DNA from 3 places in the Bradyrhizobium sp. B124 genome. Region 1 is predicted to be linked to each of the others. Evidence: predicted binding sites of a transcription regulator. Region 1 holds the regulator's gene; each other region holds the start of a gene.
The links. The regulator PhoB, encoded in region 1, activates phosphate uptake and scavenging genes when phosphate is short. The targets are predictions, from matches to a motif close to TGTCATNNANCTGTCAT.
Positions count from the first base shown of each region.

Region 2: AAFG13_RS14900 (glycerophosphodiester phosphodiesterase family protein) is a predicted target of PhoB. The motif match lies at 1,003-1,019, and genes of this name have one in related genera.
Region 3: ppk2 (polyphosphate kinase 2) is a predicted target of PhoB. The motif match lies at 773-789, and genes of this name have one in related genera.

Region 1 covers NZ_CP152413.1:4,760,946-4,763,212, reverse strand. The annotation lists gene phoU (phosphate signaling complex protein PhoU) at 1-616, shown strand, start outside; gene phoB (phosphate regulon transcriptional regulator PhoB) at 747-1,457, shown strand; gene AAFG13_RS22775 (GcrA family cell cycle regulator) at 1,775-2,267, opposite strand, start outside.
Region 2 covers NZ_CP152413.1:3,079,019-3,081,285, reverse strand. The annotation lists gene AAFG13_RS14900 (glycerophosphodiester phosphodiesterase family protein) at 1-910, opposite strand, end outside; gene AAFG13_RS14895 (efflux RND transporter periplasmic adaptor subunit) at 1,113-2,084, opposite strand; gene AAFG13_RS14890 (ABC transporter permease) at 2,071-2,267, opposite strand, start outside.
Region 3 covers NZ_CP152413.1:8,492,809-8,495,075, reverse strand. The annotation lists gene AAFG13_RS39750 (fumarylacetoacetate hydrolase family protein) at 1-696, opposite strand, end outside; gene ppk2 (polyphosphate kinase 2) at 844-1,791, shown strand; gene AAFG13_RS39740 (transporter substrate-binding domain-containing protein) at 2,112-2,267, shown strand, end outside.

The sequences.
Region 1 (2,267 bases):
GTCGGTCGACGCGCTGATCCGTCGCGACGTCGCGCTCGGCAAGCGCGTCGTCGCCGCCGACATCGAGATCGACAATCTGCAGCGCGTCATCGAAGAGCGCGCGGTGCTGACGATCGCCCGCCGCCAGCCGATGGCGATCGACCTGCGCGAAATCGTCAGCGCGATGCGCGTCGCCACCGATCTCGAGCGGATCGGCGACCTCGCCAAGAACATGGGCAAGCGCGTCGCGGCGCTGGAGAGCGATTTCCAGCCGCTGAAGCTGATCCGTGGCCTGGAGCACATGACCGACCTCGTGCTGTCGCAGGTCAAGTCGGTGCTCGACGCCTATGCCGCGCACGATCTGCCGGCGGCGATGAACGTCTGGAAGGGCGACGAGGAGGTCGATGCGATCTGCACCTCGCTGTTCCGCGAGCTGCTGACCTACATGATGGAGGATCCGCGCAACATCTCGTTCTGCATCCATCTGATGTTCTGCGCCAAGAACATCGAGCGGATCGGCGATCACGCCACCAATATCGCCGAAACCGTGTTCTACATGATCGAGGGCCAGCAGATCACCGACAAGCGCCCGAAGGGCGACATGACCAACTTTGCCACCACGGTGCCCGGTACCTAGGACATGATCCGCAGGCGCGGAGCCGGATTGTCTTCACGACAAGTCGTTTCCGCGGGGATTATGCTCAGGAAAGTAAGCGTTTCGGTTTGCGTCTGGGCAACGGATCATCACAGAGAGAGAACTTAAGCCGATGAGCGCACGCATTCTGGTAGTCGAAGACGAGGAAGCGCTGACGACACTGTTGCGCTACAACCTCGATGCGGAAGGCTACGATGTCGAGACGGTGGGGCGCGGCGACGATGCCGACACCCGCCTGAAGGAGCGCGTTCCCGACCTCGTGGTACTGGACTGGATGCTGCCGGGCCTGTCCGGCATCGAGCTGTGCCGCCGCCTGCGGGCGCGGCCCGAGACCAAGCAGCTTCCGATCATCATGCTGACCGCGCGCGGCGAGGAGAGCGAGCGCGTGCGCGGGCTTGCCACCGGCGCCGACGACTACATCGTCAAGCCGTTCTCGGTGCCGGAACTGCTGGCACGGGTGAAGGGCCTGCTGCGCCGTGCGAGCCCGGAGCGGCTTGCGACCGTGCTGACCTATGGCGACATCGAGCTCGACCGCGAAAAGCGCCGCGTGGCGCGCTCGGGACGTCCGATCGATCTCGGTCCGACCGAGTATCGGCTGCTCGAATTCTTCCTCGAGCATCCCGGCCGCGTGTTCAGCCGCGAGCAGCTGCTCGACAGCGTCTGGGGCCGCGACATCTATATCGATGAGCGTACCGTCGACGTGCATATCGGCCGCCTGCGCAAGCTGCTCAATCCGGGCCGCGAGCAGGATCCGATCCGCACCGTGCGCGGCGCCGGCTACGCGCTCGACGACCGCTTCGCGAAGGCCGAACCGCAGCCGTAAGGCTGGCCGACAATCGTAAACCACAACACGGCGTCGTCCCGGCGAACGCCGGGACCCATACGCCGCGGCCGGCGCAATCGGCAAGCGGCCAGACGACTTTCTAACAACGCCCATTCGTGGTTATGGGTCCCGGCGAACGCCGGGACGACGCCGGTGATGTGACGTAGCCCGGATGGAGCGAAGCGAAATCCAGAACTTCATTCTCCGCTTCAAACACCGCGCCGGATTACGCTTCGCTCCATCCGGGCTACGAGCCACAAAAAAATCCCCGCTTTCGCGGGGATTTGTTTTTACAGTCCAGGCAGTTTCCCGAGTGCTTACTTGATCTGTGGCTTCGCCGACGGCCGGCGGCGATCGGCGGCGGGCTGATAGGCGACGCGCGAGTGATGCGCGCAATAGGGCAGACCGGCGAGCGCCTTGCCGCCGCAGAAGAAGAATTCCGGGCTCGAGGGATCGCCGACCGGCCAATGGCAGGTGGCCTCGTTGAGCTCGAGCAGCGACAGCCGCTGGCTCATCGGCACCACGTTGTCGAAGGAGATCGGATCGGGCTCCATCTCGACCTCGAAGGCGTGCGCAAGCGCAGTGTTGCCGCGCGAGACCGGGCGCGCCACCCGCATCATGTGCTGGGCGGGGCGGGCCTTGCGCTGCCGCGGCGCGGCCGTGGAGGGGGCCTTGGCGCGGCCGGAGAGGCCGAGCCGATGCACTTTGCCGATCACGGCGTTTCGCGTCACATTGCCAAGTTCCGCCGCGATCTGGCTGGCCGAGAGGCCGGATTCCCAGAGCTTCTTCAGCTGCTCGACGCGATCGTCG
Region 2 (2,267 bases), 1.7 Mb from region 1:
GCTGGACCTGCCGCGTTTCGAGTCCGTGGCTGTGCATATATTTCAGGCTGCCGGGCTCAAAGCTCTGAACGATGATCGGCGCGTCCTTCGTGTTGAGGCCGTTATCCCTGATGATCTTGATCAGGGCATCCTCGAGCGGGTGGCTGCCGGGCGCGCCGCAGCCATTGGCGATCGCCTGGGCATTGTTCCAGGTCGGATTCTTGGTTTCCGGATAGACCGCGATCGAACGTCCCGTCGTCTTGCTCTTGGCTTTGGCGATGTCGATGATGTCCTGGAAACTGATGATCGGAAACTTGCCGTTGAACAGTTTTGGCCGTTCGTTGGCGGCATCATAGGTGGTGCCGGCGATCCAGGTCTTCAGCTCGTCCATGGTGAAATCGGTGATCGACCAATCATTGGTGTGGTCGTCGCCATCGACGATGAGCGCCTTCAGCACCGATTTGGGATCGGCCGGATCGATGAGGTCGGTGGGATATTCGGCCGGCCCGCTGGTCGGCGTTTGCGCCCATTTCACCTTGACGGGAACGCCCGGCGCGGTGCGCTTGCGCTTCGCGACTTCCGCATTGGTCTTCGCCGCTTCGGCAACGTTGGTGTTGTCGCCGAGCCACGGATTGTGGCGCGCCACCAGCACGCAATCCTTGGTCAGATGCAGGTCCTCTTCGAGCGCGTCGGTGCCGAGGTCGGCGGCCAGCTCGTACGAGGCCTCGGTCTCCTCGGGCACCAGGCCCGGCACGCCGCGATGCCCGATCACGAGCGGCTGCTTGCCGTCGACGGTCAGGAACGGCTTGGCGCCGGCCGGCGCCGGGCGGGTTTGCGCTGACGCCATCGACGGCAGCAGGACCGCCAAAGCCGCCGCGCCGAGCAGCATCGCGCCAACATGCATCTTCCGTCGCGAACGAATCTGCCTCACGGCCAAGTCTCCATCTTTTGCGCGGCATCGGGGCGATGCCATGAGGGCCGAGCCCAACAGGACCGACGCTGTTGTCTTCTTGTCGCAATCTTCTGACAGTCCGATGACTATTCGGCGAGGCCGGCAGACACAAGCTTCCGCGTCGGGCCGGAGGGCGACAGCACGCACCTCATTGCGGCTCGCGACCGGGCGCGGCGCGTTGTCAACGCTCGATCCGGACGCTCATGCCGGGTTCGAGACCTTCCGCGGCGCCTGCGGGGTCGAGACGCAGGCGCAGCGTGTTGCGGTCGTGATCGCCGATCACACGCTCGGCCTGCCAGGTGGCAAACACCCCGAGCGGCCGCAACTCGGTGATGGCAGCCTTGGCGGCGGCGCCGGAACCGTTCGGTATCACGCTCACGGTCTTGCCCATCGCAAGACCGTCGAGATGGTCCTCGCGCACGTTGAACGACAGCCATTGCTTGCCGGCCGCCGCGATCATCAGGATCGGCTGACCCGCACGAACGTTCTCGCCCACTTCCGCCGCGATCACGCTGACCACGCCGTCGACCGGCGCGCGCAGCACCATCTTGTCGAGACGGCGCTCGAGCACCGCGACGGCAGCCGCGGCCGCCTGCACCTGTGCGTCGGCGATGGCGCGCTCCTCTTTGGTCGGCCCCGCCATGGCGGCATCGTAATTCGCCTGGGCCGCCGCCACGCCGGCGCGCGCGGCGGCAACGTCGTTCTCGGCCTGGTCGAGCGCCTGCTGGGTTTCAAAGCTCTGGCTCGCCAGCGTGGTGATCCGCTTGAGCTGGGTCTCCACATAGTCGAGCCGTGAATTGGCCTTGGAGATCGCGGCTTTCAGCGAGTCGATCTGCTCGCGGCGTACGCCGGCATAGACGTTGTTGCGGTTCGCCACCGCGGCGGCATGCGCGGCCCGCGCCTGGTCGGCCTGCGCGCTCAACTCGACCGCGGAGAGTTTGGCGAGGACGTCGCCCGCGTGCACCTTGGCGCCTTTCTCGACTGCGATCGACACCAGCTGGCCGTTCACTTCCGGCTCGATCCTGACCTCGGTCGAGCGGACCACGCCGACGATTGCAGGGGCCGGCGTTGCGCGGCTCTCGGCGTAGATCAGCGCGCCCGCGACGAGCCCAAGCGGGATCGCGACAATGGCGATGCGCCTAGCGTTGGGCATCTTGCTGTCCTCTCTTGAACACCAGCGCGGAGATCACGGCGAGCACGAAATAGCCCAGTGCCAGGCACCACAGCCTCAGCCAGTCATGCGAGACCTCCCAGATGCTGGCGCCGAGCTGGTTGATGCGCACGAGGCCGTCGATCGCCGAGTCGGCCGGAAACAGCCGGCCGAGTGCCGTGGCCG
Region 3 (2,267 bases), 3.7 Mb from region 1:
GACGTCGTTACCGAGCGCAGCGCCGACGATCTTGCCGGCGCCGGAGACGACAAGCACGACCTCCGGCTCCGGATTGTTCCAGGTCGATTTCGGATGCAGGCCGGCATCCATGCCTGACCCGACCGAGGACAGCGTCGGCGCCTTGGTGAACACTTCGGCGTCGGGACCGATGCCGACCTCGAGATACTGGCTCCAGGCGTTCTGGTCGATCAGCACCTGCTTCAACCGCATCGCCTGCTCGGAGCCCGGCTTCAGCTTGGAGAGATCGTCGCCGACCAGGCGCACCACCTCCTTGCGGATAGCCTCCGCCGACGACGGGTTGCCGCGCGCCCGCTCCTCGATCACGCGCTCCAGCATCGAGATCGCGAAGGTGACGCCGGCGGCCTTCAGCACCTGCAGGTCGACCGGCGCGAGCAGATGCGGTCTTGTCGCGTCGCGACCATCGGGCGGCGTGTTGGCGAGGATGGCGTCAAAATCGCCGATGCGCTCGCCGCGCGTGGCATGCAACGCGGCCGCAGGATCGGCTTCCTCGCACAGCGCGCTCACGGTGGGGAAGCGCGCGGTGACGTCGAACACGCCGTCACCCCGCACCGCGACCACGGCGGGTCCGCCCGCCTGCGGCAGCCAGACCCGTCCGACCAGCGTGCCGGCGGTGCCGTCCTCGGGCAGGACGTCTTTTGGCGTGAGCAAAATCATCGGCGTCTCCTTTTTTGATCTTGTCATCGCTTGTTAGCACAGTCCCGCCCGCTGCGTGAAACAGAGGTCATGCCAATGTCATAGAGGGGTAACATCGCCCGTCAATGCTTCCGTCGATCCATCTAACATACTGAAAGACGGACCTTCATGACCGCCTCCGACCTCACCGACGAAGCCACCCGAGATGAAGCCTTGCGCGACGAAGCCTTGCGCGCCCGCATCCACCAGGAGATGGCCGACAGCCTCGACGAGGAACTCGAGCTGGAGCTCGACGACGTGAGGCTCGACGAGTTCGACCACGACGGGGCCGCCGGAAGCCCGTCGATCGATCGCAAGGTCTACTTCCGCGAATTGCTGCGGTTGCAGGGCGAGCTGGTCAAGTTGCAGGACTGGGTGCAGCACGAGAAGAAGAAGGTCGTCGTGCTGTTCGAGGGCCGCGATTCCGCCGGCAAGGGCGGTGTCATCAAGCGCATCACCCAGCGGCTCAACCCGCGCATCTGCCGTGTCGCGGCGCTGCCGGCGCCGAACGAGCGCGAACGCACGCAATGGTATTTCCAGCGCTACGTCTCGCATCTGCCGGCCGGCGGCGAGATCGTGCTGTTCGACCGCAGCTGGTACAACCGCGCCGGCGTCGAGAAGGTGATGGGGTTCTGCAACGACGACCAGTATGAGGAGTTCTTCAGGTCGGTGCCGGAATTCGAGCGCATGCTGATCCGCTCCGGCATCATCCTGCTGAAATACTGGTTCTCGATCACCGACGAGGAACAGGCGTTCCGCTTCTCGATGCGGATTCACGATCCGCTGAAGCAGTGGAAGCTGAGCCCGATGGATGTCGAGGCGCGGACCCGCTGGGAGCTCTACACCAAGGCCAAGGAAACGATGCTGGAGCGCACGCACCTGCAGGACTCGCCGTGGTGGATCGTCGATGCCGTCGACAAGAAGCGCGCCCGGCTGAACTGCATCTCGCACCTGTTGACCCAGATCCCGTATCAGCAGGTCACGCACCAACCGGTGGTGCTGCCGCCGCGGGTCCGCAACCCCGACTACCACCGCGGCCCGATCCCGCCGGAGATGTACGTGCCGGGAACGTATTGATCGGACCGGGCGAGACTGCGCTCCCTCGCCTCGTTCTTACGGGGAGAGGGTTGGGGTGAGGGGCTGCCTCCGCAAGTACGACGACAGACGAGCCCGCGGAGACTCCCCCTCACCCGGATTGCATCTGCGATGCGACATAGCCGAAGCTCCGCTTCGGCGTTCTTGAGAGACGGCCGCAAAAGGCGGCCTTCGCCTCTCCCCGCACGCGGGGCGAGGTGAAGAAATAGCCACCCCTCGCCTACCAATGGCGCAGGCGCGCGCACTTGCTGGCACCGGATACCGACGCTAGGCTTCCTCCGATCTGGTGCAGGGAGGCCCGCTTGACTCAATCCGACGACATCACAATTTCCGAAGATCGCCGCGACGCGCTGCGCTATGCGCTCGGGATCGGCAGCGGCGCGGCGCTGGCGGCCGCCATGGCAACCCCGGCCTCGGCGCAGACCCAAGCCGACAACACCCTGGATCGCATCAGGGCC